Regions from separate parts of the Shewanella sp. MF05960 genome, predicted to be linked through region 1. Evidence: predicted binding sites of a transcription regulator. Region 1 holds the regulator's gene; the other holds the start of a gene.
The links. Region 1 encodes FliA, which starts transcription of late flagellar genes. Its sites were predicted from a motif close to CTAAAGNTNNNNNNNNNNNNGCCGATA; they were not measured.
Positions count from the first base shown of each region.

Region 2: ACROAE_RS14565 (cytoplasmic protein) is a predicted target of FliA. The motif match lies at 1,489-1,515, and genes of this name have one in related genera.

Region 1 is NZ_JBOZPS010000017.1:45,678-50,302, reverse strand. Features, by position in the region: gene ACROAE_RS16045 (chemotaxis protein CheA) at 1-898, opposite strand, end outside; gene ACROAE_RS16040 (protein phosphatase CheZ) at 914-1,651, opposite strand; gene cheY (chemotaxis response regulator CheY) at 1,665-2,048, opposite strand; gene ACROAE_RS16030 (RNA polymerase sigma factor FliA) at 2,094-2,813, opposite strand; gene ACROAE_RS16025 (MinD/ParA family protein) at 2,806-3,687, opposite strand; gene flhF (flagellar biosynthesis protein FlhF) at 3,692-4,625, opposite strand, start outside.
Region 2 is NZ_JBOZPS010000014.1:92,210-96,834, reverse strand. Features, by position in the region: gene rlmC (23S rRNA (uracil(747)-C(5))-methyltransferase RlmC) at 1-880, opposite strand, end outside; gene ACROAE_RS14570 (MarR family winged helix-turn-helix transcriptional regulator) at 870-1,349, opposite strand; gene ACROAE_RS14565 (cytoplasmic protein) at 1,549-1,737, shown strand; gene ACROAE_RS14560 (STAS/SEC14 domain-containing protein) at 1,804-2,184, opposite strand; gene mdtD (multidrug transporter subunit MdtD) at 2,561-3,979, opposite strand; gene ACROAE_RS14550 (TMEM165/GDT1 family protein) at 4,253-4,625, opposite strand, start outside.

The DNA.
Region 1 (4,625 bases):
CCGCTACGACAGGGGCTGCTGGTTTAGCAACGACTGGAGCACTGCCTTTACCATGTAATTCATCTAATAAGCGTTCAAATTCATCATCGGTAATTTCATCAGAGTCGACTAATGGTTCAACAACCGGTTCTGCTGGCTTAATGGGTTCGCTAGTGGTTTCAGCTTTGGCTTTAAACGATCCAGAACCATGAAGCTCATCAAGTAATGCTTCAAACTCATCATCGGTAATTTCATCACTATTGCTTGATGATGCACTGGCCGATTTAGGTGCTATGGTGTCTTGATTTACAGCGGATGTAGCTGTTGAGGTTGGGCTTTTACCTGAGCCATGCAAGGCATCGAGTAATGCTTCAAATTCAGATTCGTCAATTTCATCAATACCAGTTGAGCTAGGTGCAGAAGTAGATTGCACACTAATGTCTTCGACATATTCAGGTTCAGAGACTTCAGCGGCTTCTTCTATGATTTCAGGTTCAGCAGTTGATTGACCCATTTCAGACGGCAGTGGAGCGCCAGAGCTTAATAATTTTAGTTTTGCTAACAAGTCTGAATCGGCAGGGTCTTGTTGTTGTCCCTGTTGAGTTTGAGCAAACATGGTATTAATTGCATCAACCGCTTGCAAAATTATGTCCATTAGCTCTGCATTGACTACACGTTTACCAGTACGTAAAAGATCAAACGTGTTTTCTGCTTCGTGACACACATCAACCATGGGTTTAAGGCTTAGAAAACCTGCCCCACCTTTGACGGTGTGAAATCCACGGAAAATAGCATTAAGTAAATCACTGTCATCAGGATTATTTTCAAGAGCGACCAGCTGCTCTTGTAGAAGCTCTAAAATCTCACCAGCTTCAATTAAAAAGTCCTGGAGTATCTCTTCATCAACATCAAATGACATTAAATTGACTCCTAATTAGAAACCCAGACTTGATAGCAGATCATCAACTTCATCCTGACCCGTGACCACGTCTTCACGTAACTCAGCGTTCATGATTGGGCCTTCTGCCTCTATCTTATTATCTTTAATTGTAGGTAATGACTCAGTAGTATGGTCACCAAAAACGGTCAACATGGATACTAAATTACTCTCTACTTCGCGCACTAGTTCAATCACTCGGCGGATCATCTGACCGGTTAAATCTTGGAAGTCTTGCGCCATCAATATCTGAGTGAGCAATTCACGAAGACGGTTAGAATCATGCTCGCTATTAGACATAAACTGCTGAACATCATGACAAAGTGATTTAAATTCACCCAGTTCGATGTCGCGACGCATCAGTTTATCCCACATAGGCGTTACAGATTGAATGTTGCTTATAATGGTATCGGCCAAAGGCAAACATTCTTCAACCGCATCCATGGTTTTATTAGCAGCTTGTTCTGTCATCTCAATAACATAGTTTAATCTTTCTTTAGCATCCGGAATTTCAGTGTTCGCTAATTCAGATAAACGGTTATCAACTTGGAAATCTTTTAGTGCGCTGTGCAATTGGCGAGTGAGTTTACCGACCTCTTCAAACAGCTCACGCTGCAGAGGAGTCGCTAAATCTCTAATTAATTCGTCAGCTTTACCTTGCTCTCCCGCCGATAGCAGTTCAACAAGTTGCTGGGCCTGTTCGAGAGTAATTAACCCCGATATTGATGCCTGCATGACTTATCCTTGCTTAAGCGAGTCGTTCAAAGATTTTGTCTAACTTTTCTTTTAACGTAGCGGCTGTGAACGGTTTAACAACATAACCATTAACACCAGCTTGAGCCGCAGCAATGATTTGCTCACGCTTAGCTTCAGCCGTAACCATTAATACAGGTAAATGTTTTAGTGAATCGTCTGCACGGATTGCTCTAAGTAAATCAATACCCTGCATTCCCGGCATATTCCAGTCGGTTACAACAAAGTCAAAATGACCTTTTTGTAACATAGGTAGGGCTGTTGAGCCATCATCTGCTTCTTGGGTATTATTAAATCCCAAGTCTCGCAACAAGTTCTTAATGATACGTCTCATTGTTGAAAAATCGTCAACAATAAGAATCTTCATATTCTTGTCCAAGGTTTCCTCCGGTGAGCTGACACTCGTTTGCTCTATAATTAGTTATTATTCTTGTGTCCAATGCTTGAGTTTGGCTTTTAGTCTGAGCATGGCCTGACTTAATATCTGGCTAACTCGCGACTCACTTACCTCAAGGATGGCACCGATTTCTTTTAAGTTTAATGCTTCGTCATAATATAACGACAGCACTAAAGCATCTCTTTCTGGCAAGGTTTTAATTGCTTCAACCAGTGCAGATTGGAACTGAGTCTCGGCGAGAGAATCAAAAGCTTCATTTGGGGATTCGTCGTCTGTGGTTAACACATCCTGGGAAACACCAAGGTCTTCTATGCCTATGATTTTACCGACAGAAACATCATTTAAGATATGATGGTACTCATCGAGAGACATATCAAGTTTTTCAGCAATTTCTGTGTCTCGTGCATCGCGCCCTAACACTTGTTCAAGTTCGTCAATGACATGGGCTACACGGCGATTATTACGATGAACTGAGCGTGGAACCCAGTCACCGCGGCGAATTTCGTCAATCATTGCGCCACGAATACGAATGCCAGCAAAGGTTTCAAATTTAGCCCCTTTGGTGCCATCAAATTTTGATGATGCTTCTAGAAGCCCCATCATACCTGCTTGTAATAAATCATCCAGTTGCACTGATGCTGGCAGCCTTGCCAACATATGATGAGCAATGCGTTTCACCAACGGTGCATACTGTTCAACAATCGATGTTTTGTTATCGAACTGAGTATACGCTGCGGCTTTATTCACTCGCTCTCCCCTCTTCTACTGGTTTACGTTGTACTAAGCGTTCAACAAAAAACTCTAAGTGACCACCAGGTTGTTGCGGTACAGGCCAGGTCATAATTTTATTGGCCAACCCTTGGTATGCAATCGCAGAAGGTGATTTTGGAAAGGCTTCTACGACCAGTTTTTGTTTACGAACTGCTTTGCGCAAATTTTCATCGAAAGGAACACTAGCGACAAGCTCTAAGGCCACATCTAAAAATCTATCTGTTACTTTACTGAGTTTAGCAAATAATTCCATGCCTTCGCGTAAACTACGCACCATATTTGCCACAATTTTGAAGTGGAACACACCGTGTTCACGACTTAAAATTTTAATCAGGGCGTAAGCATCAGTAATCGATGTAGGTTCATCACATACAACGATTAATACATCTTGTGACGCCCGCGAAAAACTCAGCACCATATCTGAAATACCCGCAGCCGTATCAACAATTAAAATGTCGAACTGGGTGCGCATTTCACTAAAGGCACGAATTAAACCGGCATGCTGCGCTGGGGTCAATTCAACCATCGCTTGTGAACCAGACGTGGCCGGCACAATACCGATCCCTTTTGGCCCACGGACAATGATGTCATCTAATTCGGCATCGCCAGACAAAACATGAGATAAATTTTTCTCTGCACGGATCCCTAGCATCACATCAACGTTGGCTAAACCTAAGTCAGCATCAAGCACCAGTACACGCTTGCCCTTTTCGGCTAATGCGACTGCGGTATTAATTGATACGCTTGTTTTACCGACTCCGCCTTTACCACCGGATACGGCAATTACTTTAACTTTATCGTTATTTGGTTGATTCATCATACGTAAACCACTTGCTTGATCCCGAGTCATATCTTTACTCAAATGCATAGGCAGTGTCATTTGACCATGCCGTGTCTTGTGACGTTGGTTGTTCTGTTTCGTTTAATGCGGCTAGTGCTTGTTTGGCTAATTCTAGTGTATCAGCCACTTTCATGTCTTCTGGAACACGTTGACCGTCAGTAACATAACTCAATGGTAACTCATTTTGAATCAATACGCTCAATGCACCTGCAATTGATACTGATTCATCTAATTTAGTCAAAATAGCACCCGATAACGGAATGCGTTTAAAGTGTTCAACTGCATCTTGCAATACACGACGCTGGCCAGTGGCAGACATCACTAAATAACTGCGAATTGGGATCCTACTATTTGCAGTCAAATTATCAAGTTGTTGATAAAGACGCATGTCTCGTTGTCCCATTCCCGCAGTATCAATTAACACTAGCTTACGATTTCTAAATTGATATAAAATCTGCTCTAATTCGCTTAAATCATGTGCTTGCTTAACAGGGCAGCCCATAATTTTACCATATGTCGCTAATTGCTCATATGCTCCAATTCGATAATGGTCTGTCGTAATCAACGCGACTTGTTCAGGACCATGATGTGCAGCAAACCGCGCAGCAATTTTTGCTAAAGAAGTCGTTTTACCGACACCCGTTGGGCCAACAAAAGCAACTACACCACCACGTTTAACAATATCATCACCTTGATTATCAAGTAAATTAGCTAAACTTTGTGGTAATGCTCGCACTAAGTCTGCTGGCGTGTAGTGTTGGCTCAGCCCAGCTAGTTTAGCAGCAACAGCGGGAGAAAACTCAGCTGCAATTAATTTACTTTCTAACATGGCGCCAACTGGATCAGAGCGCTTTTTGTGATCTTTCATTAAAGAAGACACCTGGTGGGTCAGTAAGCTTCTTAACGATGCCATTTCCTCACGCAATGAGTCTAGCTCGGCAGATTGA
Region 2 (4,625 bases), on a different contig from region 1:
CAAACTGTGTCGAGTCAAGCGCACTGAAATCAACATTTGTTAACCCCAACTTTTCAGCAGACATTTTGGCGCACTCAATCGCTTCCGCTTCAATTTCAATACCCGTTAAACGAATATGTTTGTCGGCACAATGCAGGCCAAAACCCCCTACGCCACAGAATAGATCCCAAATATAACTCGGGTTAAACTCTGCAACCCACTCGCGGGCAGTGTGATATAACTTGGCCGCCACATCTGGGTTGGTTTGAAAAAAGCTTTTAGGCCGAATAAACAGCGGCACATGATTAAACTGCTCTTCTAAACGAGTGGCCTCGGTTAAAAAGATTTCTTGCTCGCCCTCTAATATCGCCATGTGCACAGGTTGAATATTCACTGACACTAACGCGATCGCTGGAAACTCGTGTAATAGTTGCGGTAACTCACGTTCAATTCGGGTAATGGCTTGCTCACTGCGCAGTACAAAGCGCAACATAAACTGGCCCTGTATTTGGCTACGAGTCAGTAAAATATACTTCAGTTCACCTTTGGCTTTATCCACTCGGTAAGGCGGTAACCCGGCCTGTTGCACAAAACGTTGTAATCGATGCAGAAGAATTTGCATGTCTTGCGGATACAAGCTGCAATCACATAAACTAACCGCCTCACCTTGTGGGTTCACCAGGCCTAAAATAGGTTGATGCGCAGCGCCCAACACCACCATTTTAGCCTTGTTACGAAAACCAGACTCGGCGCTTAATACCGGAGCTAACCATTTTGCTACGCTAAGATCGCTAAATAGTTCAATAAGCTGCTGTTGTTTTTTGTCTATTTGTTGTGGCATCGGCTGCAAAATGTTGCGGCATGATAAACAATCACCGCGCTGAAAATATTCACATTTCACAGCTTGTTGCCTCGCCCGAATTCAGCATGGCAAATGCCTGATCGCATAATTGTTTAAGTTGAGCGAGATCCTCAAGCGTTCCGCCCACTTTGCAGCGCATTTGCTCTGGAACCGTTAACGCTTGTTGATGTAACTCACGTCCCGCTTCGGTAACGTGTAACACCCGCACTCGTTCATCTAATTCACTGCGGCCACGACTGACTAACTCTTTAGCCTCAAGGCGTTTAAGTAACGGTGTTAATGTACCAGAATCAAGATGCAGCTTTTCACCTAGGGTTTTCACGCTAATACCAGGTTCTTTCCACAACACCATCATCACCAAATATTGCGGGTATGTTAGCGACAATCCGTCTAACAGTGGTCGGTATGCGCGGACCATCGCATTGGTAGCACTGTATAATGAAAAACACACTTGGTTTTCAAGTGCTAAAGGATTAACCGCTTGCTCGGGGGCATTTTTAATAGACATAGGCTTTACTCAGCTCACCAATAATATTCAAATCTGTATCCAGACAGATCTAACACGGAATTTCATCAAAATTTAATTATATCACACATTAATTGCGCGCAATGTATTAACGCGTCACGAGAAATAAAATGATTTATCGCTCAAGTTTTACACTGTTAAGCCGATAGAAATAAACACAAGTCAAAACTGAGGACAACGCATGCCAATCAGTGTGAATGCACCATCATCAATGCCTACAACGATTGATTCTGGTAACAGTTTGAAAGTCGCTGTAATGGCGAAAGATCAGCAAGAAGCAGAAGGCCAAATGGCACTGCAGTTGATTGAAGCCGCCGCGCCACCGCAACCTGTGGGTAATAGCGGTCATAATATTAATACTACGGCATAGATACATGATGCTTAAAAAAAACCTAGCAATTTACGCTAGGTTTTTCTTTTTCAAGGCCACTAATATCTAATAGCGTAACCATTTTAATGCGTCATGTTGGTCTTCAAAATACTTCATTTCACCTGACATAAACCAACTGCCCATTTTAGTGGCCCAGTCTAGCCAGGTCTTATTACCCCATATGGCAACGCGTTCAAATTCAGACTCATGCTTTAACCCCAGCTGTAAGTCATCCCAGGCAGCACGCAAATCCCAACCTTCAAGCTCTGTCGCATCGAGTAATAAGCTAATTTTAGGTTGATCAACCTGGCTTAACGCACCTTCAAGCATTGGCGTAATCACCAGATAATCTTCATGGGTTAACGTTCCGACGGCTTTTAACGTCACAAAGAAAACATTCTCAATACGATTAATGCCAATTGATAAACCGTGTTTTTTAATACTCATACCCCACTCCTTAGTGATATAAAAAAACGAGACTCATGTTTATATTTTAACCAACTAAGTCAACTGGAGTGTGCCTTAGAGCACAAATTTGAGTTAAGTATTCTATCTTGTGCCCAAACAACCTGAAGATGCTCGATTTCAGCAAGAATTTACACGCGTTTAGGCAAGGCATTGATTGCGGGTAATGGTTGCTCCCTTTCCAAAATCAGCTAAATTAACAAATGCCGCAGTATCAACGCGTGTAAAACTTGCCCTATGGGAGTTTCACCGTGTTCCCCTGATGATTAAATCAAGAGCGTTGTTGTGCTAATTTATAAGGTATCCGCATTAACGCGCCTAGCGTTGAAAACACGGTGAAGCTCTGAATCACGTCTCTTCAAGTTGATTGGGTATAAACCTGCCGGCCAACCTCTTTAGGCAGCAGTGAAAAAATGGCCGCTGCAAACATCGTCATGATGCCTACGGTAACGAAGGTTAATTGAAATGCACTTAACACCTCTGCTTGACTGCCGCTACTGACACCCGCACTAAAGCCACCCAACAATGCCCCCGCACAGGCCACGCCTAGACTTAATGCTAGTTGAGCAACCACAGACAATAGACTGTTACCGCTACTGGCACTCTCGTCATCTAAATCAATCAGCGTCACGGTATTCATGGCCGTAAATTGCAATGAATTAATGGCCCCCAGAACCGCCAACATACACAACATAAACCAGTATGGTGTTTGTTCGCTGACTAATCCCATACTAGCCAACATCAAACCCAGAGCCAAAGTATTCCCGGTTAATACGATACGAAAACCAAAACGCTCGATGATTGGACGAGCCAACCACTTAGCGAGCATTGCTGCTGCGGCCAACGGTAACATGCTCATCCCCGCTTGAGAGGGAGAATAACCTAATGCGATTTGTAATAATAACGGCACTAAAAATGGCAAAGCACCGCTCCCCAAACGGGCAAAAAGGTTACCAAAAATACCAATGGAAAAAGTGTTAGTTTTAAACAATGAGGGTGAAAATAGTGGCTTTGCAATGCGGCCCGCTCGTAACCAATATGCTATCAAGCATGCCATGCCTGCAAATAACAGCAACATGACTCGTAAGTGGGGTAAATGCAGTTCGCCCAATCCTTCCATCGCAATGGTAATCAACAACATTGCACTACCAAACAACAAAAAACCTACACTATCAAAGCGTGTTTTTTGTTTGCCACGTAAGTCGGGAATAAACTTGAGCGCGGCATAACAACCAATGAGCCCTACTGGCAGGTTAATTAAAAAAATCCAATGCCAGGTTAAATATTGCACCATCCAACCGCCCATTGCTGGGCCTATTAATGGGCCGAGTAATCCTGGGATAGTAATAAACCCCATAATCCGTACCAACTCTGATCGCGGATAAGCCCTCAGTATCACCAATCGCCCGACAGGAAACATCAATGCGCCACCGAGCCCTTGCACCACCCGCGCGCCAATCAACATATCAAGTGAATTTGATAAGGCACAAAGTAACGATCCGAAACTAAACAATACAATCGCGCTGAAAAAGATCTTTTTGGTGCCAAAGCGATCGGCTATCCAGCCTGATGCGGGGATCAATAACGCGACGGTAAGCATGTAGGCAATAATAACGCCTTGCATGCGCAGTGGATCTTCATTTAAGTCGCTGGCCATTCCAGGCAAGGCGGTGTTTAAAATCGTGCCGTCCAGTGATTGCATAAAAAATGCAATCGCCACCACCCAAGGCAAAGCTCTGGCGGTTCTATTATCAAGTAAAGGGCTATTTATCATCATACCTCTTTATACCATTGCGCGTTAGTAAGTGATCTCTCAGCGAGAATTTAAAAGGGCTTAAACAAGGCGAATGACTGAATGAATAGTTATTCTCTTTCGAAGTCATGCAACGCAGTGTAAGTCCTTTTAAAACTCGCCTGAAAGGAATGCCCCAGCCGCTTTTGCTCTGCGTTCTCGCTATTTGAAAGGGAACAACCATTACTACATAGCGACGCCTTAATCAAAAACCGCTGGACGCATTCTGAGTGGTCACTTATTAATGCGGAATGGTATTTACCACATGAGCGTGGCCACACCAAGCAGTGCAAACAATACGGCACAACCTCGGTGGATAAGGGTCATGGGTAACTTGTTCGCACTAAAATGCCCCGCTAACACCACAGGCACATTGGCGATAAGCATGCCTAATGTGGTACCGATAACTACCCAAGTTAATGATTGATATTTAGCGGCTAGCACCACGGTAGCAATTTGTGTTTTATCACCTATTTCGGCAATAAAGAACAAAATAAACGTCGCGCCAAAAGCCCCGAGTTTATAAAAACGATTATCATCATCGTCGATTTTATCTGGAATTAATACCCATAATGCAATGGCAAAAAAGCTCGCGGCAATAAGATAACGCGACCATTGAGGATCAAGCCAG